4 regions of the Staphylococcus sp. Marseille-Q1834 genome follow, and region 1 is predicted to be linked to each of the others. Evidence: riboswitches for the same ligand, from Rfam matches in the RefSeq annotation. Region 1 holds a riboswitch; each other region holds the start of a gene.
What was found. A riboswitch is a leader RNA that binds a small molecule or an ion and turns the genes downstream of it on or off. The one in region 1 is predicted to bind thiamine pyrophosphate.
Positions count from the first base shown of each region.

Region 2: linked by a shared signal. The riboswitch ahead of LIX58_RS05965 (3-oxoacyl-ACP reductase) and the one ahead of LIX58_RS06705 (thiamine phosphate synthase) in region 1 are both predicted to bind thiamine pyrophosphate.
Region 3: linked by a shared signal. The riboswitch ahead of thiC (phosphomethylpyrimidine synthase ThiC) and the one ahead of LIX58_RS06705 (thiamine phosphate synthase) in region 1 are both predicted to bind thiamine pyrophosphate.
Region 4: linked by a shared signal. The riboswitch ahead of LIX58_RS00800 (ECF transporter S component) and the one ahead of LIX58_RS06705 (thiamine phosphate synthase) in region 1 are both predicted to bind thiamine pyrophosphate.

Region 1 is NZ_CAKASN010000001.1:1,360,111-1,366,354, forward strand. It holds gene LIX58_RS06675 (fructose-1,6-bisphosphatase) at 1-107, opposite strand, end outside; gene LIX58_RS06680 (DedA family protein) at 277-891, opposite strand; gene LIX58_RS06685 (ThiF family adenylyltransferase) at 1,004-2,002, opposite strand; gene LIX58_RS06690 (thiazole synthase) at 2,002-2,769, opposite strand; gene thiS (sulfur carrier protein ThiS) at 2,771-2,971, opposite strand; gene thiO (glycine oxidase ThiO) at 2,955-4,070, opposite strand; gene LIX58_RS06705 (thiamine phosphate synthase) at 4,063-4,656, opposite strand; TPP riboswitch at 4,719-4,828, opposite strand; gene LIX58_RS06710 (MFS transporter) at 5,157-6,244, shown strand, end outside.
Region 2 is NZ_CAKASN010000001.1:1,203,006-1,209,249, forward strand. It holds gene LIX58_RS05960 (LLM class flavin-dependent oxidoreductase) at 1-1,070, opposite strand, end outside; gene LIX58_RS05965 (3-oxoacyl-ACP reductase) at 1,164-1,913, opposite strand; TPP riboswitch at 2,042-2,143, opposite strand; gene LIX58_RS05970 (solute:sodium symporter family transporter) at 2,535-4,127, shown strand; gene LIX58_RS05975 (5,10-methylene-tetrahydrofolate dehydrogenase) at 4,224-5,429, shown strand; gene LIX58_RS05980 (5,10-methylene-tetrahydrofolate dehydrogenase) at 5,426-6,244, shown strand, end outside.
Region 3 is NZ_CAKASN010000001.1:1,009,620-1,015,863, reverse strand. It holds gene LIX58_RS05120 (hypothetical protein) at 90-752, shown strand; gene thiC (phosphomethylpyrimidine synthase ThiC) at 868-2,604, opposite strand; TPP riboswitch at 2,791-2,894, opposite strand; gene LIX58_RS05110 (zinc ribbon domain-containing protein) at 3,001-3,216, opposite strand; gene LIX58_RS05105 (hypothetical protein) at 3,374-4,144, opposite strand; gene LIX58_RS05100 (PadR family transcriptional regulator) at 4,150-4,473, opposite strand; gene LIX58_RS05095 (alpha/beta hydrolase) at 5,093-5,854, opposite strand; gene LIX58_RS05090 (ABC transporter permease) at 5,882-6,244, opposite strand, start outside.
Region 4 is NZ_CAKASN010000001.1:131,356-137,599, forward strand. It holds gene LIX58_RS00780 (DUF697 domain-containing protein) at 1-312, opposite strand, end outside; gene LIX58_RS00785 (class I SAM-dependent rRNA methyltransferase) at 379-1,551, opposite strand; gene auxA (lipoteichoic acid stability factor AuxA) at 1,728-3,023, opposite strand; gene graF (glycopeptide resistance-associated protein GraF) at 3,174-3,308, shown strand; TPP riboswitch at 3,447-3,547, shown strand; gene LIX58_RS00800 (ECF transporter S component) at 3,634-4,209, shown strand; gene LIX58_RS00805 (ABC transporter ATP-binding protein) at 4,222-5,625, shown strand; gene LIX58_RS00810 (energy-coupling factor transporter transmembrane component T family protein) at 5,618-6,244, shown strand, end outside.

The DNA.
Region 1 (6,244 bases):
GATTCTAAATTAATAATTTCGGTAGCAAGTTTTTCTGGGCTATCGAATTGTTGAGACAATAAATCCAAATATTTCTTTCTTAATTCACTTTCAGTCGTTTGCGTCATTTATTTTTCACTCCTGTGTGGGATTGTCATTTGTTTTGAAAAGGGCAGTAAAATATAAAACCGCTTACATAAATTATCTTTAAAAAGTAGCATTTTTTCAATGGTGATGCTTAAATTGTCGAAATTAAAATATGAAAAAACCCTTCATGCTAGATGAAGGGTTGAAAAATTAACGTGTACGTTTTCTATTTTTAATGAATATAACATATAGTAGGTATAAGATTGCTAAGAAGATAATGACATACATGATATAAGAATAAGTATGTAAACCAGCCATTAATACGTCAAAGCTATCACTTAATAAACGGCCTAATAAAATAAGGGCAAAGTTCCAAATCGTTGTACCTAATAATGATAAGACTGTAAATGTAATGACATTCATTTTATTGATACCAGCAGGAATGGTAATGAGTACACGTAAAACCGGAATGAAGCGGCATAATAAAAATGCCCATGGGCCATAGCGTTTAAACCAATCATTGGCACGCTTGACGTCTTTACCTTTTAGTTTGAACCATTTCCCATGTTTATCAACAAAACGGTAAATACTTTCTTCTTTGATTAAACGACAGATATAGTACAAAATTAATAATCCTATAAATGAAGCGATAGTTGAAATAAGGAATAAGACGGGAATCGATAAGCCTGATTTAACAGACATTAATCCTGCAAACGTCAAAATAATCTCAGAAGGGACGACAGGCAACACATTCTCTAATAAGATAAGAATAAAGATGGCTGCGTAGCCCCATTTACTTATAAAATCGGTAATTAACTGTTCCATTTATAATTAAGAACTCCTTTAATTTTAAGCTTTATAACTACAATAAAAAATTCATAGTAAATTCATTATAATAAAATTTACTATGAATTGCTTGTATAAACCTAAAAGGTTATTATTTTAAAGCCTTTAAGTAACGATGATACAGTTGAGTAGCTTCTTCATCATCTTCGATACCATAGACATTCATACGTCCGTCTTTAAACAAGGTAATTTCATAATCCTTATCTTGAATTAGTTTCGCAAATGACGTGGATTTCACCATATCACCTGGGAAATGTTCAGCGTGTTCAAAGACAGCAGGTTGGTATCTAAAGAGATACGTTTTACCACAAAGACTTTCAATGTGTTGCTGTTGCTTTGTTTCTAATAATTCATAATGTTGTTGTTCGCAAACTTCACAGTCATTGTCTTTCAAGATATCGACATTCATGGCTTTAAAGTTAATCTCGAAAGCATCAATGGTAAGTAATTTTTTGGAAAAGCCTTTTCCAGATAAATAGCGAATAGCTTCTGATACTTCATAGCTTGCCACTTGTGTAATGACAGGCGGTAAGACGCCATTAATCGCACAACTTTCGCCAGTAGAAGGCATACGTTTTAATAAACATTTTAAGCAAGGCCCCTCAAAGTCGATGCCATAGACGGTGCCCTTACTGCCAACTGCAGCACCATATACCCAAGGAATATGATGCTTATGGCATACTTCGTTAATGAGATAACGAATTTTAAAATGATCCATGCCATCAATCACAATGTCAGGTTGCACCTTATTCATAATATCTTCAATATTCGTAGAGTCAATTTCTTGATAAAACGCTTGTACTTCTACGTTGGAATTAATATGCGCTAATTTTTCTTTAACGGCGTGTACTTTAGGCACCATGTTGGTAGCATCATCTTCTGTATACAATGCTTGGCGATGTAAATTTGATGTTTCCACAATATCCATATCAACAATGGCCAAGTGATGGGCGCCCATGCGAGCTAATAGCTCTGCTACATGGCTACCTAATGCACCAGCACCAAGTATTAAAATCTTCGCATTCGATAGGGCGTGTTGCCCATTTTCACCAAAAGCATGATAACGCATTTGACGATTGTAACGTTGCATTATAAGAATTCTAATCCTTCAGTTGGGCTTGACGCTTGCGCAGTATATTTCACTGGAATTCGTCCAGCTTCATAAGATAAACGACCAGCTTCAATACATAATTTCATTGCTTCAGCCATTTTAACAGGGTCTTTAGCGCCTGAAACAGCTGTATTTAATAAGATGGCGTCAGCACCTAATTCCATTGCGTGACAAGCGTCTTTAGCTGATCCAATACCAGCATCAACGATAACTGGGACATTAGCGTTTTTAATAATGTAGCTAAGGTTTAATTGGTTGTTAATACCACGGCCAGTACCGATTGGAGAAGCAAGTGGCATTACGGCATGTACATCTAATTCTTCTAAGCGTTTCGCTAAGACAACATCGTTAGAAATGTAAGGGCATACGATGTAGCCTTTCTCTAATAATATTTTACAAGCTTCGTATGTTTCGAAAGGATCAGGTAATAATGTTTCATCATCACCGATGACTTCGACTTTAATCATGTCACATACGCCTGCGTGGTTAGCGATTTCAGCGATACGAACGGCTTCTTCTGCAGTTTTAGCACCTGCTGTATTTGGGAAAGTGATGAAATCTTTTAAATTAATATTCGCAAGTGGGTTAGGTAAGTTTTTGTCATATAAGTTCATACGTCTTACTGCGAATGTAAGAACATTTGTTTCTGACGCTTTAATCGCTTCTGTTTGAATGTCTTCATTTTCAAATTTACCAGTACCTAATAATAAACGAGATTGTAATTCTAAATTTCCAATTTTAAACATATTATCCGCCTCCAACAAATTCTAATAATTCTAATTGATCATCTTCACGTACAGTATGATTATCATACTCTTCTTGTTTAATTAATGTCTTATTATGCTCGACGATGACACGTTCAGGGTCTAATTCAAGTGAGTGAAGCACTTGAGTAATCGACTGTTCTGCGTCGAATGTGAACGCATCACCATTAATGATACACTTCATTATTTGACCTCCTTGAAACATTAAATGACTCATAATTGCGTGGTTTAACACCAGTAAATAGCCAATTCGCAATATCACGGCCTATGACAGGTGAAAGTAAAATACCGTTACGGTAATGACCTGTAATGACGTATAAACCATCATCTATACGATCCATGATAGGCAATTCGCCATCAGTATAAGGGCGCACGCCAGACCATTGCTTAATGACTTTACCTTGTGCTAATTCAGGAATGCGTTCATTCGCGTATTGGTGTAGCCATGAGACACCTTGATTGGTATTGCCGACAGAATAATTATCAAACTCACTTGTCGCGCCAATAAGGAAACGATTAGGTTGTTTCGGCACGATATAGCAACCATTCGTCATAAATATCGTTTCTTTTAAATCTAAGTCGTCATGTTCAATCAATAATACTTCGCCTTTAACACCAACTACTTTACGCGGAAGTTGGTAGCGCTCTAATAATTTCGAAGTCCAAGCTCCTCCAGCGACAATCACTTTCTTAGCAACTAATTGACCTCTTGATGTAGATACTTCGTAATAGCCATTTTGACGTTCAACGTTAAGCACTTCAGTTTGATAATAACGATGAATATTACGTTGCTGTAGTGATTTGAAAAGTGCTTTCGTATAATGGTTCGCATTGATTTGTCCATCATTTGGAATGTAAATTGCCATTTCACTTGATGTGACATGACCATGCGTTAAATCAATTAAATCTTCTTCAGATAATTCCACTACACTAGGGTCCATGGAACTTAAGAATTCATATTGCTGTCTTAAACTTTCAACATCTTCAGGGCGATTCGCCACTTTGATTAATCCCGATGACTGATATTGAATATCGATACCTGTTTCATCTTGCAAAGCTTCGCACAGTTCTGGGAAAAGTGAGCGCGATTCGAGCGCAAGTCTAAATAAATCATTATCTTCAGTAAATTCATTTTGTGCACCTAGCATACCGCCTGCTTTGTAAGAAGCATGTTTACCAGGAACATCTCTATCGACAATAGCGACATCCATTTGTGACTGACTTAAATGTCGCGCAATAGACATGCCAATCACGCCTGAACCTATAATAAGAACGTCATGCATCTTTCAACCACTCCTTTCGTAACTGTTCGATTTGTTGTAAAGATGCGTTCATAAAGAAAGAAATTGCACATATACCAGTAAACCCTTTAGGTAATTGGTGAATCGTTTCTTTAGTGATGCCACCAATAGCATAAATAGGAATCGGCAAACGTAAAACGTCATTGACCTCTTCTTGTGAACGTGGCTGTTGATTTGGTTTAGAAGGCGTTGTGAAAATGTGGCCATAAAACACATAATCAAGACCATGTTCATAAGCTTGCTTCACAGATTCTTTAGAATGGGTCGACATACTGACTTCGACATGAGGGTATCGTTGTTTGTAATCAAACGCAGTCTTATCCATCTCACGACAATGTAATCGTGAAAGGCTCAATGATTCTAGTAACTTAACATCACTATGAATGATTACTTTCTCTTTTGGAAAGCCTGCATCTAAAAGTTGTGTGATGAAGTTAAATAACGCTTTACGTGACATAGGGGTACGAAAAAGTAGTCCGTCTATCCCTTCAGCTATAGCTAAGAAATGCTGTAAATCTTCGTCTGTTAAATCTTTGTAAGTCGTTATTGCAATAAATATATGCCTCACCCCTTGAACAATAAAAAACGCTATTACCCTCGTAGGGAAATAGCGTTTAGCTCAACTTTACGATATCCTTTACGCCACTTTCCTACGCCAGTACAAACTGGATCAGGTTCCAGGAATTATAAAGTTCGTTCTTTACTCTCAGCCTTAAACAAAGGCACTTCCAGTGGATGATAAATTTTATTCATTTATAAATTAATTAATAGCGTTTCAGTTCAATTTCATTTTACAGTTTTTCTGATTAGAGTTCAAATCTTAAATAAAAATAAATATGACACTACTTTTCGAAAAGTAGTATAACAACACAAACAAGCGCAATTTAATAAAAAACTTTTGTAAAGATATTGTAAACGTTTGCAATACCTGGTAATATGATAAAAAATAAGTGATTAAGCCTATCATGACAGGGCTTGAAAGGTGGAAAGTGATTAGAGCAAAAGGGAGTCTTCATGATTAATAGACAACATAAAAAGAATCAACAAAAAAGGAAAGTAGGAAAGAATATGGTTCAAAGACAAAGGAAAAGTAATGTCCGTTGGATGTTCGCATTACTATTTTTTATTATCGGAGTAATTGCATATATGGATAGATCGAATATCTCATATATTGCACCACAAATGATGCAAGATTTACATATGAATAAACAGCAATTTGGTTTATTAGCATCCTTCTTCTCATTAGGATATGCATTAATGCAAGTACCTTCAGGTATGTTAGCTGAAAAGTTTGGTCCACGTAAAATGATTACTATCGCATTAGTATGGTGGAGTGCTTTTACAATTTTTACAGGAATGATTAAACATCACGGTTTATTATTCTTAGTGCGTTTCTTATTTGGTGTAGGGGAAGCACCAATGTATCCATCAAATGCAGTTTTCAACTCAACATGGTTTGCGAAAGATGAAAAGGGAAGAGCATCTAGTGCATTATTAGCAGGTTCGTATTTTGGACCAGTACTAGCACCAATTATTACTATCGCCATTGTAAATGCATTTAATTGGCAAGCTGTCTTTTATATTTTTGGTGCGGTTGGTGTCTTAATTGCGATTTTATGGGGAATCATCGCAAAAGACCTTCCAGAGCAACATCGTATGGTTAACGAAGCGGAAAAACATTTTATTATGCAAAATCGTGACTTAGTTCAAACTAGCAAATCTTTACCACCATGGAATCAATTCTTCCGTCGCGTAAGTTTCTATGCTATCGCAGGTCAATACTTTGTAGTTCAATTTATTATTACATTATTCTTAATTTGGTTACCAACATACTTAACAGAGCAATATCATGTAGAGTTTAAACATATGACAATCAGTTCATTACCTTGGTTTATTATGTTTATCTTAATTTTATCTGCAGGTGCCATTTCAGATAAAATTTTACGTAGTGGTCAATCACGCTTTGTATCAAGAGGATTAATTGCGATTGCTGGATTCATTGTGTTTGCGATTTCAATCTTCTTCGCAGTTCATACAGAAAGCTTATACATTACGATCTTCTGGTTATCACTTGGCTTAGGTGGTATGGGTATCTCAATGGGTATGAGTTGGGCTGCTGCAAATGATATTGGTCGTAACTTTGCCGGTACAGTTTC
Region 2 (6,244 bases), 160 kb from region 1:
AAATAGCCAAGTAATTCACGAACAGTCGGTTGTTTATCATTAATGATTTCAAGGATAGTTTCGTAACGACCCTTTGGTCCACTAAATTCCTCAAGTGGGGGTAATTCGGGAACGGGTTGGTCTAGTTCCCAATTACTACAATCTTGTTGAACAAAGAAACTTAACTGTTTCAAAGCCGTTTCAACGGGAAGTAAAGCATCTAGCTCTGCTTTCTTAGCTTCCGCTTCTTCACGTGTACGCCCTACATACGTTACTAATCCAGGAAAGACTTTAATGTATCTTGGGTTATCTGTGTTTTGTTTCATTTGAGCATCTAATCTTTCACGGTAGCGTTGAGCTTGTTTCAAATTCCATGATACTGAATAAACGGCATCTGCATATTTCGTAGCCAACGCAATACCTTGGTCAGATGCGCCTGCTTGCATAGCAACTGGCTTTCCTTGTGGGCTTTGTGGTGTTGTTAGTGGCCCACGTACTTGGAAATATTTACCTTTATGGTGAAGCGGTTGTATCGTTGTCGTATCCATCAACGTCCCAGCTTCACGATGAGGTTGAAAGTCTTCCGTAGTCCATGACTCAAACAATCCATTAACGACGCGGGCGAATTCGTCCGCCTTTTCATAGCGAACAGCATGCTCAGGCAATGCCTCCATACTATGGTTCTGAGCCTCCACGTCTGTCATAGAAGTTACTAAATTCCAACCGACACGGCCGCCAGTGATATGGTCCAAGCTTAATAACTGACGCGCTGCCGTGAATGGATTTGAAAATGTACTCGAGATAGTGGGCACCAAACCGACATGATGTGTCACTTGGGAAATAGCTGTTAAGTTAATGAGGGGGTCAAACCAGAAACTCGGCATCGTGGTGAAACCTGGATTGAAGGCCTGATTATCCGCAAAGAAGACGACGTCAAATAGTCCTTGCTCAGAAAGTTGAGCTAGCTCTTGATAATAGGTAATATCACCAAGACGTTCAACACTTGAGTAAGGTTGTTGCCAAGCTGCCTGATGGTGACCACACCCATAAATTAAAATACCAATGTGTAATTGCTGTTTCTCTTTCGTCATAATGAATCACTAACACTCCAGTTTGTTGTTGGGATTTTGATTAAATAGAGAATAATGCGCTTAATGAAAACGTCGCATTTAACTCTAAGTGGTTTAGTTCATTGTTAAACCGCCATCAACTGTAATGTTTTGTCCTGTAATACCGTTGGCTGCTTCAGAACTTAAGTACGCTACCATATTTGCCACATCTTGAGGTGTTGTCACTTTACGTAAAGGTGTTGTTTGAGCGATTAAGTCAAATACTTCTGGTGTGGTTACTGCACTGGCGTCAGTTGTCTTTAATAAACCACCAGAAACCATATTAGCTGTAATACCATATTGACCTAATTCAGCAGCGATATTACGTGTGAAACCAATTAAACCTGCTTTTGCAGTTGTATATTCATGATATGGGACAACAGGATTTTGGAATAAGTTTGTACCAATACTGATGATGCTACCAGCGTTACGTTCGATAAATTGAGGAACTACACTTTGAGCAACGTTAAATGCTGCTTTTAACGTACCATCAATTTGTTGTTGGTAATCTTCCCAGCTTAAGTCTTTGAATGCTTTTTGAGCAACGGGATCGAACTTGAAGTTAACTAATGCATTGTTCACTACTACATCGATTTGTCCGAAGTGAGCTGTTGCTTCTTTCACTAAACGGTCCACTTCTTCACGTTGTGTCACGTCTGCTTGTAGTGTGATTGCGTTGTCGCCTAATTTGGTTGCTAACTGTTCAGCAGCTTCTTTACTCTTATTGTAATTAATGACAACTTGAAATCCTTGTGACACTAATGTTCTTGCGATGACTGCGCCTAAACCACGGCCGCCGCCTGTTACTAATACTGTTCTTGCCATTGCACGAGCCTCCATCACTTTGATTTTACAGTAAAAAAATACGCAACCTTCGTTAGGAAAGTTGCGTAAATAATAGATATGTATATATAAGCAAGAGATTAACACACGTGTTATCCCTATTATCATCTAAAATTTATCCCACACTTTCCTACGCTAGTATGAACTAGTTCAGGTTCAAAGGGTTCGAGGACATGCCTCATCTCAGTTAAAAAACACCCCTAGTGCATATATTAATACTATATTTACAATGTATAATTTTTAAATTTAGAAGTCAAGGCAATTGTATATAGTAGGTCATCTTGCTCCAGTTTTTCATTTTCAACCGAAAAATGAGCGTCGTATTATAAATTTCATAGGTTAATTAATCTAAATTAATTAAAAGTTGATTTGTAAACTTTATCAAAAGTTATTAAAATTAAAAACGAACAAGTTTTATGATTAAAAAAAGTATTGGAAATTATTTTAATGTATATGTGCGCCATATAGTAAGATTTATTCATTTTTCAATCTAAAAAAGGAAATATAAACGTTGAATGCAAGTGAGGATTTAACGTTTTTTTATTGCAAAGAATGAATGATGATTGCAATTTATAAATTTTTTATAAGGAGAGAGAAAGAAGTATGAATTGGCTAGCAGTCCTATTATTCTTAGGCGTAGTTATCGGCATTAGTATTTATGCGTATTGGCGCTCGAAAAAAGTACAAACCGATAGCGCAGACGGTTATTTTATGGGAGGCAATACCTTAACAGGTTTCACCATTGCTTCAACGATTATCATGACCAACCTATCGACGGAACAACTAGTGGGTCAAAATGGTCAAAGTTATGGTAAAGGCATGGAGGTAATGGCGTGGGAGATTACTGCTGCCGTAGCGGTCGTCTTACTAGCATGGGTCTTCCTTCCTAAATATTTACGCTATGGTGTTTCTACCATTTCTGAATTCTTAGAGATGAGATACGATACATTTACGAAACGCTTTGTATCCATCCTATTTATCTTTACGCATGTAGTGTCATTTATGCCAGTTGTCTTATACTCAGGTTCTTTAGTATTTAATAAAATGTTCTACGTGGGAGATTATTTAGGCGTAAGTGACACAACAGCGACGATTATTATTTCACTAACAATCGGTATTATTGGGGTACTTTACCTCTTTGTAGGTGGTTTATCTATTAGCGCATTCAGTGATTCCATTTACGGTATCGGCTTAATCGTTGGCGGTTTAATCGTAACGTTAATTGGTTTACATCACGTGGGCGATGGTGGATTCGTCAAAGGTTTCGATCATATCGTTCAACATACTCCAGAGAAACTGAATGCATTCGGAGCAGTAAATTCAAATATCGTACCATGGCCAACATTATTCTTTGGTATGTTTTTCAATAACTTATTCTTCTGGTGCGCAAATCAAATGATTGTTCAAAAAGCACTAGCCGCTAAAAACTTAAAAGAATCACAAAAAGGTGCCATTTACTTAAGTATCTTTAAAATATTTGGACCTATCTTCACAGTGATTCCTGGTATCATTGCATATAATTATTTCAATGGTGGTATTGATAAAAACGATAATGCCTACCCAGCACTTATCCAAAGCATTTTACCAGATTGGTCATTAGGTCTCTTTGGTGCCGTAATCTTTGGTGCAATACTAAGTTCATTTGTTGGTTCATTAAATAGTACAACGACATTATTCACATACGATTTCTATCAACCCATCTTTGGTAAGAAAGCATCAGATAAACACATTGCCCGCGTAGGGCACGTAGCGACAGTTGTTATTGGTGCTATCTGTGTTGGTCTGTCACCATTCATTTCATTATTCCCAAGTGGTTTATATGCGATTGTTCAACAATTTAATGGTGTTTATAGTATGCCTGTGCTTGCATTAGTACTCGTAGCATTTTTCTCTAGACGTACCTCTAAGTTAGGTGCTAAAATAGCACTGTTTACACATATTATTTTATATGTCATTGTAAGTTTGGCATTCCCACAAATTAATTATCTCTATACATTTAGTGTCATCTTCTTTATTGATTTAATCATTGTACTTATTTTCAATAAATTGAAACCATCTAACGAATTTGACTTAAATACTAATAACGCTAAAGTGGACATCACACCTTGGAAATATCGCTATATTGCCGGTAGTATCATTTTAGCTTTAGTCGTGATTATTTATATCATCTTCTCACCATTAGTGCTAGCTAAATAAAGCACATTCATGTATAGCGTGTACGTTTAAAGATGCAATTTACCTTTAAACGTACACCTTTCGTTTATTTTTTTGAAAAAGGAGGGAGTCAACCTAATGTACACAATTGGACTCGTACCTTCGCCAGGTGTGGCACGCAAACATGTCGACCGTGCGATACCCAAGATACAAGCCTTACTGCAACAACATATTGATAGCAACACTGAGTGGCATTTCGAAACCAAGGTTGATTTATTAATCGGCTCAGCAGAGGATGTACACGAAAGTATAGACAAAGCTATCGAGTTAAAAAAGCAATATGAATGGGATATCGTTGTGTGTATTACCGACTTACCAAGTATCTCAGGTAACAAAGTTGTAATTAGTGACTTTGACAATGAACAACAGGTTGCCATGTTATCGATGCCTTCATTAGGCTGGGTCAATTTAGAACGCAAATTAGTTAAAAGTATTACCTCATTAATTGAACAGTTGTACTACAATAAGCCTAAATCACATCCGAATGTGTCACTTTTTATCCGTCCGAAAGCGGTAGAGCCTAGTGAGGATGACAGTACAAAACAACGTTATATCAATCCTTTCATCGTATTAGGATGGATTCAACTTATACTAGGATTAACGCGGGCGAATGAACCGTGGAAGAATATCTTTAACTTTAAAAAGATTATTTCCGTAGCATTTGCGACAGGAACTTATGTATCTATCTTCTCAATGCCATGGGAATTAAGTGTGCAATATTCTATTTATCGTTTTATTGTGTTAATGATGATTGCTGTTATTGGTATGGCAGGTTGGTTACTTTATGCGCACCAACTATTTGAACGTAAAACATCGAAATCTCAACGTGTCTATCGCTATATCTACAATGCTACGACAATGCTTACATTAATCGTAATTACATTGATGAACTATGTCATTTTATATGTCTTATTATCAATTAGTATTTCATTATTTGTACCTGTAAGCTTATTTAATAATTGGACAAGTGCGAACCCAGATTTTACTATTCGAAATTATTTAAGACTACTATGGTTTGTATCATCATTAGGTTTATTAGCTGGAGCGATGGGGTCTACAGTCGAAGACGAAGAAAAAATTCGACGTATTACGTATTCTTATCGTCAGTACCATCGTTATAAAGAAGTGGAACAAGAACAACAAGAAGAGGAAGAAAAACAACAATCTGCGTCTCAAGATGAGTCGCAACAACAAGTAGAACAATCCGCTTCAAATAATGAAGATAAAGATGAAGAACAATACGAAGGTAAGAAACAAGATCACAGAGAGGAGGATAATTCATGAGTAACAAAGATGAAAAAGTGATTGGTTTAGTAGTTGCTCCGGGCGTTACTGAAACGTTAGGCAAAAGTTTAATAGATGATTTACCAAACATCTTGTCGCAACAACCTAACAACCAACACAATTGGAAAATCGATCTCGTGGTTGATCCTCTGACTGGTTTCGCAGAATCTGTAGAAGAAATCTTCAAGAAAATTCATGATTATCATGATGAGAGACAATGGGATTATGTAGTAGGGCTTACCGATTTACCTATGTTTTATCAGCAACATGTACTCGCTTTAGATATTAACAAAAAGAACGGGGCAGCCATTTTTTCATATCCAGCATTTGGCTGGCGACCAGTTAAGAATCGTTTTAAAAATGCTATTGTCTCTATTATTAATGAAGTACATCGTTCAGAAGAACAAAACAAATCATACGATGATGATAATAGTATTCAGCACATGTTGGGTAAGCAGTTTCCTTTTTCAAATATTAAAAAGACAGAAGTTTATTTAGATGAAACAGAAACGAAGCATTTACGTTATTTATCTAACTCACGTACCACAGGTATGTTGCGTTTAGTCAGTGGTATGACTTTTGCGAACAATCCATTAAACATGATGGCAAGTTTAAGCAATATCGTTGCGATTGCTTTTACTACGGGCGCCTTTGGTTTGATATTTACAACTATGTGGCAAATGAGTATGGAATTCTCAATGTGGCGCCTCTTTGGCATATCAATCATTGCGGTGTTAGGTATGTTGATATGGATTATGTTATCCCATGATTTATGGGAACCTGTAAAGAAAGGTAAGAATAAACGTATTACGTGG
Region 3 (6,244 bases), 350 kb from region 1:
TGAATACAAAAATTGCTCAAAATTTTAAAACTATATTATTATGTAAAATCGGGTAGTATGTAGTAAATGAATTATAAAGGAGATACAGCATGGATAAAATATTGAGTTTTTTAATTATCATGTGGATGTCAACGATTGGTTTACTTAAATTTTTATATGCTCATTTTAGTTTTCCATTATTAATTCTTTTAGTTATTTTGATATTTTATCCTCAAATTAAAAATATTCTAATGGATTTAAAGAAATTCACTTTTAATTGGAAAGATACAACTTTAGTATTTGAACGAGAAAAAAACGAAACAATAAATGACCTTAATAATCTAGTTAAACTTAAAATTAGTGAAGAAGGTAAATCCTTATTATATGAAGGACATAGAGGTGGACCCTTAAAATATCCAAATAAAAAGGATTATTTATATAAAGGTGAATTAACTATAAACAAAGACTTTTTCATGCATGAAGTTAAAAAAGAAGGTAAACTTCACGTAGTCAATGAATTATACAATTGGTATGAGATTAATCGAAATCAACATTACAATGATAATTTCAGAGGAGCAATTTTAGAAGAAAATAATCCAGTAAATATTAACGCTGATAGAGCTATAAAAAGATTTTATTTATTATGTAATGATGTAGATGATATAGACGATTTTATTAATTTAGATGATATTGATAATTATAGAATCGCTATTTTTACGTTCACAGATACTATTGAAGCTATGACAAAATATGCACAACAAATGGGTACTTAATATATTATATTTTAGACATCCCTACCTCTAACTTCACACAACCCGAAGTCTTACCCAGTGTTTTAAAACTAAAAAAGCAGTGACTTCGAGAGCCACTGCCATAAATCATTTTGTATTATTGATAGATTTTATTGCCTGATTTTCTAAACTCTTCAGCTTTTTCTTTCATACCTTCTAATTGCTCTTTATAAGAGTCACGAATGTCATGGGATAATTTCATTGAACAGAATTTCGGACCACACATACTACAGAAATGCGCAATTTTCGCAGCTTCAGATGGTAAGGTTTCATCATGGAATTCTCTAGCACGTTCAGGATCTAATGATAAGTTAAATTGGTCAATCCAACGAAATTCAAAACGTGCTTTACTAATTGCGTCATCTCGCACTGTCGCGCCTGGTAATCCTTTCGCTAAATCAGCCGCATGTGCTGCGATTTTATAAGTCACTACGCCATCGCGAACATCGTCCTTATTCGGTAAACCAAGATGTTCTTTAGGTGTTACGTAACATAACATCGCTGTGCCATGACTCGCTATTTGAGCTGCGCCAATAGCAGACGTAATATGGTCATAAGCTGGTGCGATGTCAGTAACTAAAGGTCCTAATGTATAGAATGGTGCTTCTTTACAATAGACATCTTCTAAGTCTTGGTTCTCTTTAATTTTATGCATTGGAATATGCCCAGGTCCTTCAATCATGACTTGTACATCATGCTTCCATGCAATCTCAGTTAACTCACCTAGTGTTTTAAGCTCTGCAATTTGGCTTTCATCATTCGCATCATAGATAGAGCCCGGACGTAAACCGTCTCCTAATGACACGGCTACATCATATTTATTTAAGATTTTACAAATATCTTCAAAATGGGTATATAAGAAACTTTCTTCATGATGTGCAAGACACCATTGCGCAATGATTGAGCCCCCGCGTGAGACAATGCCTGTTAAACGGTCGACAGTTAATGGAATATAATGTAACAACACACCGGCGTGAATTGTGAAGTAGTCGACGCCTTGTTCAGCTTGTTCAATAAGTGTGTCTCGATAGACTTCCCAAGTTAAGTCTTCAGCTATCCCATTCACCTTTTCCAAAGCTTGATAAATCGGCACGGTACCGACTGGCACTGGTGAATTACGAATTAAATATTCGCGAGTAGAATGGATATTCTTGCCTGTCGATAAGTCCATCATCGTATCTGCGCCCCAATGAATGGCCCATACCAATTTCTCGATTTCCGCTTCGATTGATGAAGACACAACGGAGTTACCAATGTTCGCATTAATCTTAACTTTGAAGTTCTTACCGATAATCATCGGCTCTGATTCAGGATGATTAATGTTATTCGGAATAATCGCACGTCCTCGCGCAATTTCATCTCTAACGAATTCTGGATCCACTTGTTCACGAAGCGCAACAAACTTCATTTCTTTCGTAATAATGCCGCGTTTCGCATAATGCATTTGCGTTACAACTTTATCTTTCATTGCACGTTTCGGTTGATAATGAAAAGGGTGCGCCACATAGTTCTTGTGTCCATCTTTCTTAAAGCCATTATCAATCGATTGAATCTTGCGTCCTTCGTAACTTTCAATGTCCTCACGTTCCACAATCCATGAACTTCTAAGTTTAGGAAGTCCTCGATTAATATTTACCTCGTAATTCTCATCGTGGTATGGACCTGCTGTGTCATATACAACGACAGGTTCATTCTTGAAAGAGCGATTCTCAAGTTGCGTATCCGACAATTCAATTTGTCGAAATGGTACTTTGATATCAGTGTCTTCTCCTTGTTTGAAAATACGTGTGCTTGCTGGAAAATTCTTTTTAAATTTAATTAATTCTTGTTTCATATACATAACCTTTCTAAGACGCTAGGGTTATCTCAGATGACTGATATAAAATTGCGCACAAAAAAACATTCAGCTAAACACTGAATGCATAAGAAAATAAGCGAAAGTATATTAAACAAATGTATGTATCTCAACGTATTAAAGTAGAACACGGAAGAACCAAGTTCCTTTAATACCTCTTAGTTTAAATGTACTCACTTGCTTCCCTACGCTAGTACTAACTAGATCAGGTAAAAAGGGTTGGAGCCTTAAACTCCTTTCAGCCACTTAAAGCACCCCTAGCAGATGATATTGTATTACAAGCATAATTATACCAAACGTGTCATATTACTACAAATTAAGATTTGTTGTGTACAGAAAAAACAGTGACTTTATTAGCCACTGTCAAAACTTCGCTTATCCACCAAAGAATAAGTCAATAATGTCACTTGTTCTATTATTATCGACTTTATAAAACTCTGTATAACCACAATTTTTACAAGTAATTGTCTTAAAGTTGTTATGTTGTACATCAAACATCTTTGATAAACCTGAACCTGTTGCAGATAACGTGCCTTCTTCCACTTCCGTATGACCACATTTTACACAACCATTACCTTGATTCTCAGACATAAAATCACTCCTTAAATGACTTCTTATCATTCTTATAACCTATAATGCAATGTTTAAGCATTAAACCTTAATACAAGTCTTTACGAACTCTTATAAAGCGCGATTTAATACTCTTTATTAAAATATTATCTTCAAATCAACGCTAGTAAATAATACTTTAATTCTTCTCTTTGCGATTAGTGTAATAAGCGTGAACAAAAAATGCTACTTGCATAAGCGCCAATAAAATGATTGATGCTGTGAGTGATACGATAATGAATTGGCTGTCTGAATGATTATGCGCTCTAAATAATTGGCCAATGATGTTGGGTAGGCAAACGATGAACGCAATAAGTGCGAATATTTTTTGTTTAACGATAAAGCATGCAATCATCACTATTGCGAGTAATACGATGCCTAATATAATACTTTGTGTTTGTGATAAAGTTGCAATTGTATAAATTGGGTAATGCTTTGAGATATAGGTACTTAAAATCATAAGTCCAAATATGATTGCGCCACCTATAAATGCAAATAGATAAACTTTCTTTTGCTCGCCGTATTTAATAAAGATTTTTTTCAAAAGAAATAGCGGAGCTATAATACTTATTACGAATATGAAAATCACGTTTAAGATATAGCTTACCGTTAGCGAGAATTCTTTATCAAATAAGTCCGGAATCGTGTAGATTGCGAACATAAAAATTGCGAAATAAGTAAGATACTTAGGTAAGCCTTTAGTAAAACTCATTTCTTTGGAAAAGTTATCTGCATACTCTTTCACAGGCGTGTTTAAAATACCGCTAACATCATCGCCATTTTGCTCTGCTGTTTCAAAGTGATCTTGTAATTCATCACCAATTGCATGTACTTCTTCTTCGTCTTTACCTCTAAATAATAATTCAGCTTTCAGTTTAAACAAGTAGTCTTCTTGTTCTTTACTTAGCATCTTCATCACTCTCCGAATAAATTATTCATTCCTGAGTTGAGATAACTCCATTTTTCTTTAAAACGTTGTAACTCTTCTTTGCCACTTTCAGAAATAGTGTAATACTTACGTTTTGGTCCGCCGTTGTCTGATTTGCGAGTAGTTGTATTCACATAGCCTTTTTTACTTAATCTCAGAAGCACTGGATAAATACTACCATCGCTTATTTCAGGAAACTGATTTTCTTTTAATTTCTCTAAAATTTCATAACCATACGTTTCGCCTTTTGCTATAAGTCCAAGTATTGCGCCATCTAAAAGCCCCTTCATCATTTGATTGGATACTGACATGTCATCACCTTTTTATTAACTATCTTATAATATAAGATAGTATATTATAAAAAAGAAGTCAACTATCTTACGTTAAAAGATAGTGACTCTTAAATAGTTGCTAAATTGCAGTTTATTAATTTTTATTGGCTCTTACTTTCAGTTTTTAAAAAGATGAAATAAATTTTATTTTTATCTTATAAAAAATATATACAAATGCGTTAATAGGATTATACTAGAAATGTATCACATAGAATTCCATATATGTGATGAATAAATATATGAAGGTGATGCCATGCTAGCAATGCTAGCCGTGTCCATTGTAGCTAGTATAATTAGTCATTTAGTGATTAAATTTTTAGATAGTTTAATCGCTAAGCTAATTAACACGTTACATAAGTGACACAACAAAAAACCCCCAGCAGCTTTGAGGAGCCTGGGGGCTTTTTCATGCTAGTAATGCTAGTTATGTATATATTATATTTCATGTTGTGTAATTTGTAAACTTAAAATCATAATATTATCCCAACTCACCCCTTACAATGAGATTTTAAAGGCATATTATAAGTAAAATAAAAAGGCAATTTCTATCGAAGCTCAATAGAAATTGCCTTGTGATATATATGCGTTTGTTATGTGTTTAGTTTTGTGTAAATGTTTCGATGACTTCTTTGATGGCTTTGTCCCAATATGCATAATCATGTTTCCCTGGGCTTTCTCTGAAGTCGTAGTTAATACCTTTGTCATCGAGATATTTTATGAAATCTAAGTTATCTTGATAAAGTTCGTCTTCGGTCCCACACATAATAAGTAGTTCTGGTAAATCTTGTTTGTTATTAACTGCTTGATCTACTAAATGATATGGATCAAAGTCAGTCCCTTTGACGTCTTTATTTTCACCGAGAATAGATGCTGGTGAGAAATCATAGTACTCATAATCTTTAAGCATTGTAACGTCAAACGGTGCAGAAAGGATGCCTGCTTTCGCGAAGCGCTCACTTTGTGTGAAAGCAAATTTTGTTGTACCGAAACCGCCCATTGAGTGACCAGCGATAAAGTTGTCTGCGCGATCTTTAGATAATGGAAAGATTTGATGAACATAATCATAGACTTCCATTACATAATCATAATAACTATGTCCATATGCCATATTTGTATAGAAACTATGATCGGCGTCCGGCATGATAATGGCAAGTTGATGTTCATTCGCATAGCGTTCAATGCTAGTATAACGTTTGTACGAATGTGTATCGCTTGATAAACCGTGTAACACTAACATTGATTTTAATGGGTTTGCCTCTTCATCTTTTTTAAAAAAGCTTTCATCTTCTGGTAAGATAACGTTTAATGTTTGATGTTTACCAATTGTTGTTGATAAATAATTCAGTTCAATTAATGCCATGTGAGGATTCCTCCTAATCATTCATTATTATGTTGCTGGGTCTAACTTTTTCTCAAGTAAGCGTAAAAGAACGTCGATTAATACAACGATTACGACAATAGGAAGTGCACCAGCAAGGATAAATAAGGTACCGTCTGTTGCGTTAGTACCACGAATGACCACGTCACCTAATGTTGGCGCGCCGATAAATGAACCAACGGCAACTACACCGATTGCAACGACTAATGCAATACGAATACCGCCAATAATAACGGATAATGATAATGGCAATTCAATCATTCGTAATACTTGGTTACGCGTCATGCCCATGCCTTTACCAGCATCTCTAATGTTGGCATCTACACCTGTTATACCCGTATATGTGTTTTTAATAATTGGTAATAGGGCATA
Region 4 (6,244 bases), 1.2 Mb from region 1:
ACGTTCTTTAACGTCATCGCCTAAACTATTCACTTGTTTGTGGTCAAGACCATAAATTTTATTAACATCTTCAATGATGTCTCTCATTAATTTAATATCCACACCAAAGTCTAGTCCTGGAATAGGAACAACGCTCATCCCAGAAGATAGAAGAGATTTCTTTTTAACAAGCGCTTCTGCTCTCACTCTACGCTCTTCAATCTCTTCTTTAGTAGTAGGTAAAGCACTTTTTTCCTTAATTTCTTCCATATTCAATACTTTGTTACCCACTTTATTTGTCATGTTATTTGTAAATCTATTTATAATTCCCATACTTTGACACCCTTTCATGTTGATTCTTTTTCATTCATTAAACCATTATACCCACTTTTATTTATGTTAATGCTTAATATTTAAGAATACTGCTTTCAAGTATTTAGATGGTTTATAATGTGGATGTGTTTTGAAGTCTTTTGGCAAGCCCATTACTTCTTCTATTTCATATTCTACGCCTGCTGATTCTAATGTCTTTTTAATCACGTTTTTAAAAGATTTTAACGGAAAGACACTTGAGTTCGTACATAATAACATTGAGCCATTTGGCGCTAAAATATCTAATGCACCATTAATCAAGTCATCGTAATTTTTTTGCACTGAAAAAGTTTTCTTCTTATTACGTGCAAAACTTGGTGGATCAATTACAATTGTGTCATATTGTTTGGCATGACGAGCGGCATAATTATAAAAATCAAAAGTATCCATTACGTAGATATACTGACTTTTAGGGTCAATACCATTGAGTCCAAAGTTTTCTTCAGTTAGAGCACGTGAACGATTTGCTAAATCGACACTTGTCGTCATTTCCGCATTTTGAGCTGCTATAACTGAGAATGCCCCTGTATAACTAAATAAGTTAAGTATTGTTCTTCCTTCTGAAAAATGATCGCGTAATTTTTTACGTACTTCTTTTTGGTCTAAAAAGATACCTGTCATTAAACCATCATTTAAATCTACATTATAAAATGTAAAGTTTTCTTCTATTACAATTGGGAATTCTGGCGTTTCCCCTAACACATGGCCTCCAGTATACTCTGTATCTTTAAAACGCATCTTTTCATAAATTGACTTAAACTCAAATACATTTTGGATGGCTTCTACCACGTTGTAACGGAACTTGTAAATCCCTCTTGAATACCATTGAATAAGTAAATGGCCATTATAGTTATCAATTGTAAGACCACCTACGCCATCACCTTCAGCATTAAACAGTCTGAAAGCACTTGTGCCTTCAATATGATAATAATATTCTCTTTCTTCTAACGCTTGTTTAAACAAACTTTCGAAAAACTGAGTATTAATGACTTCGTTTTGGTCATAACTCAATACCCACCCTAAACCTTTATGTTGACGTCCAACATATGCAGTTGCAATGTATTGATCACTTTCAGTCATTAGATAAAATAAGTCGCCTTCTTTTAAATGGTCGTGTTGATAAATATCTTCTTCATCGACTAACGGATATTGATTTAAATATTTTGTTTCTTTTCCTTTATTTAAAGTTGCTATTTTCATTTCTAACGCTCCTATTTAAATCATATTTTTATTAGAAAATCTTTCCATTATACGTTCTTGTCTATTTTAACAAAATTAAATTTCACTTTATACTAAACAAAACTAAATAAAATAACTCCCCTCAAAGTTCTTCATTTTTAAAACTTTGAAGGGAGTTAATCATATACGTGATGATATTAAGGACGATCTCTTAACTGTAGCGTAAAGGCAATAATGACTGGTATTAACATAATGATTAATGTCGGTGTGATAAATATTGATAAAAGCAGACCGTGAAGCATAATGTTAATGAATTCTGTTAGTAATTTAAAGAATAAAATACTAATCATAAAGAGTTGTAAATAGTAGAATTTACCTCTCAAGTAATGTGTGAATGTAGTAGCTATATAAATAATGATAATAAACATTAGTAATAATAATGTTACCCATTCAACAACATATTGTGTTTGCGATAATTGCCATTCACCAGACACAAATAATGAATTTCGATTGTTAAATTCTATAAATGTAAATAAGAATAAAACAAAACCACAGAAGATTTCTACATACGCTGGTTTAATCCATTTAGGTCGACGCATCCAATTAGGAATATCGTCTTCTTGAATATCAAACACATTTTTAAATTTACTTTTGAATTTATCGCGTTTAGATCTAATTTTTTCTAAGTCTACACTTCTTCTCGTCTTATGTGCATATTCTGATGTTTTATCTTGAAGTTGTTTGAAATGAACTTTAGATTGAGTCGATACATTTCCTTTAGTAGTTCTTGATAATTCTGGTTCTTCTTCCCCTAATTCTTCCTTAGTTAATGGAAGTGATCTTCTTAAGAATAAGAAGTTCCAAATAGATGCTTGAGCTAATAGCCACATCACTAAGAAGAAAGTATCTACACTTAAAATATCAATTGGTGCAATTTCATTTGCGTCAATTTTGCCGTATAAAGAAATTTGAGTAATTAAATAAGCAATACCATATGAAACAATAATCCATAGATAGTGACTTTTTCTATTTTCGCTATAAAGTTCATCTTTATAGACGATATAGCCTGTATGGATAACAAATGGAATGACGAAAATCACTGCCCAAAAACCATATACTTGCGTCATTAATGTAATTGTAATAAGGAAATATAGAATTCCAATAACTAAAAAGAAAATTGAGATGTCGTAATCATATTTCGTAGTTCTATATAATGTATAACCAATTAACATTAAAAGAATACCAAACAAAATAATGATGACTGCACTAATAATAGGAAAGTTGCCTATGAATCTACTCATCACTCTAATTATTTCACTAAAGAATGCATTAAGAAAATCCCATAAATTATGTATCCTTAATTCAGCTTTATTTTTATCTTTTAGTTGTTTAATTAAAGGTAAATTGATTAGGATAATGAGACCCGTGAAGAGTGAAACGATACCGATTAAATAACTATAGATAATCTCGGTGTGTTTCTTAAGAAAAGACATACTGTTCACCTCAAAATTTATTATATATGAAGATTTTCATCTTGTCTTTAATAAAAAAATAAAATACTTCTCTAGACCTATTTAAGTTTAACCTACTTTTTATTGGGTAAACAATAGATGTAACAATTATTCAACGAGGAGTGTTGTATGATGACAAACGAAGATGCTAAAAAAACAGCAGCTGAACAAGCTAAAGAAGCTGAAGACAAATTAAAAGAACAAAAAGAAGAAAAAACTGACGATCTAGAGCAAACTAAGCAAGATGTTCAAGATACTTTAGATTAATTTAATTTTTTGCTACCAGTCAATTATTCATTGACTGGTAGTTTTTATTTTTTCAATTTTTTCTTTAAAATATATTTAAATTTAAAAGCATCTTGACAATATTTCTTAAAAGTCATACATTTAAGTTAAATTAAATATTCAACGCACTAGGGGTGTGTATACTGAGATGAGGAGTATCCTCGAACCCTTTGAACCTGATCTAGTTAAAAGCTAGCGTAGGAAAGTGTCGCTAATATAAATAATTGTAATACATACATAATGCATTTTATTTAAATTCACGCACAACTTTCTACGGAGGGTTGTGCGTTTTTTAGGAGGAAGTAGTATGTCAAAAGGTTTAAAGCTATCAGAAATCTTAGTAACGGTGCTGATTGCTGTTGTATTTGCAATTATTTATAACTTATGGTGGTTACCATATAATTTTGCTCAAGTAGCAGGGATTCATTTAGAGCAATTAACTTATGGTGTATGGTTCATGGCTGCTGTAGTAGCATATTTAATCATTCCTAAACCAGGAATTGCTTTAATTGCTGAATTTGCTGCTGGAGCTGGTGAAACAATCGTAATGGGGAAATTTGATATTCCGACTATTGTTTACGCAGTTTTACAAGGTTTAGCTTGTGAAATTGTTTTTGCTATTTTCAAATATAAATCACGTTCATTAATGGTAGCTGCTTTAGCTGGTTTAGCAACTGCATTAATATCATTCCCAGTTGATTATTACTATGGTTATTTAAAAGATGTAGCTACATGGAACTTAGTGTTATTTATAGTTTTCCGAGCAATTAGCGGAATTGTACTTTCAGGAATATTATCTTGGTTAATTGTTAAAGCACTTGATCAAACTGGTGTAACCAAATTATTCCGCCCTGCTTCTCAAAAAGATTACGACAACCTATAAGGGGAAATTCATGTGTTAAGAGTTAAAAATTTACGCCTAAAATACCCAAATGGTAATCGAAAAATTTTCGATAACTTAAATATAGAAATTAAAGATAAACAAAAAGTGCTTTTACTAGGTCCTTCTGGATCTGGTAAAAGCACATTGCTTAATGTTTTAAGTGGAATCGTTCCTAATCTTATTGAACTTCCTATGAAGTATGATGAATTAGAAATCGATTCACAATCTGGTGTAATCTTTCAAGACCCAGACACACAATTTTGTATGCCTAAAGTATATGAAGAATTAGCATTTGTACTTGAAAATAAACAAGTGCCTCGTCATGAAATGGATCAACAAATTGAAAATGCCCTTGCTTCTGTAGATTTAAATGTTACAGATGATACCTTTGTTAATCACTTAAGTGGCGGTATGAAACAGAAATTGGCAATAGTAGAAACAATTCTTCAAGAAGCGAACACACTTTTCTTAGATGAGCCTACTGCTATGTTAGATGTAGATGCTACAGCAGATTTATGGAAAAAACTAATCCATTTGTGGACAGATCAAACTGTACTTATTGTGGAACATAAAGTGGAACATATTTGGGAATATGTTGACCGTGTTATTTTAATGAATTACGAAGGTGAAATTATCGCAGATGATACACCTGATTACATACTTCAAAATTGCGAAGCATTACTTACAGAATATGGAGTTTGGCATCCTCATGCCTGGGCACACGCACCAAAGTCAAAATCACTATCGCCTAATAAAAATGAAGTATTATTAGATTTTAAAAATGGTGAAATTATTCGTGGAAAAAATAAATTGTTTGCTGTAGATGATTTTAGTGTTCATCCGGGAGAATGGATTACTATTACTGGTAAAAATGGAGCTGGAAAGACTTCTCTATTAGAATCTATTCTTCAATTAATTAAATATAGAGGACAAATGTTCTATCAAGATAAACAATTGAAAAAAATTAAGGATGCTGCTAAACACATGTATCTAGTTTATCAAAATCCAGAACTTCAATTTATTACGAATTCTGTCTATGATGAAATTAATATTCATTACAATCATTTAGATCGAAAAGCAGCAGATAATGAAACTCAACAATTATTAAAACTCTTACATTTAGAGAATGTAAAAGAGCAACATCCGTTTGAATTATCAATGGGCCAAAAACGACGTTTAAGTGTAGCAACCGCTCTAAGTTCAAAAGCTGATGTCGTTTTACTTGATGAACCTACATTTGGTTTAGATAGTCATAATACATTTCAATTAATAGAGTTATTTCAAGAACGCGTTTCTAATGGACAAACAATTATTATGGTTACCCATGATCCGGAAATTATTCGCCGTTACCCAACTCGTCGATTAAACGTTGAAAATGGACAACTTAAAGAGATGGCAGGTGAACTTCATGTTTGAACGATGGAAAAAACATTACACATTCGTTGATGATGTCAATATCATCACTAAATTATTACTTGGAGTATCTTTATTCTTCTTTGTTATCTTTGTTCATAATTTTGATTATATGATTTATATAACATTATTAATGTTCATTTTTTTACTTGCTTTTAATGGCACTGCTTTTAAAATTACCGGTTCATTTATAGTTGTATCTTCATTATTTGCATTATTGTCTTCTTTATTTATGATTTTATATGGCGATGGTACCCACATGATATTTAAATGGGGAATTATTCAAGTTAGTACAGAAAGTATCGTTAGAGGACTTCATTTATCTCTACGTACAATAACTGTTTCTATGTTTGGTGTCTTAATCGCTTTAACTTCGCAAATTGTCATGATTTTTTATAGTTTAATGCAACATTTAAAAGTTAAACCTAAAATCGCTTATGCGTTTATGGCTGCGATTAGAATGGTCCCTCTCATTTTTACATCATTCATTCAATTGAGACGTTCACTAAAAATGCGTTATCAAATGATAGATGCTTCAAATTATAGAGGACTTAAACGTCTCAAACATTTATTAATCCCAATCTTAAGTCAAAATATCCGTCGTGCACATCAATTATCTGTG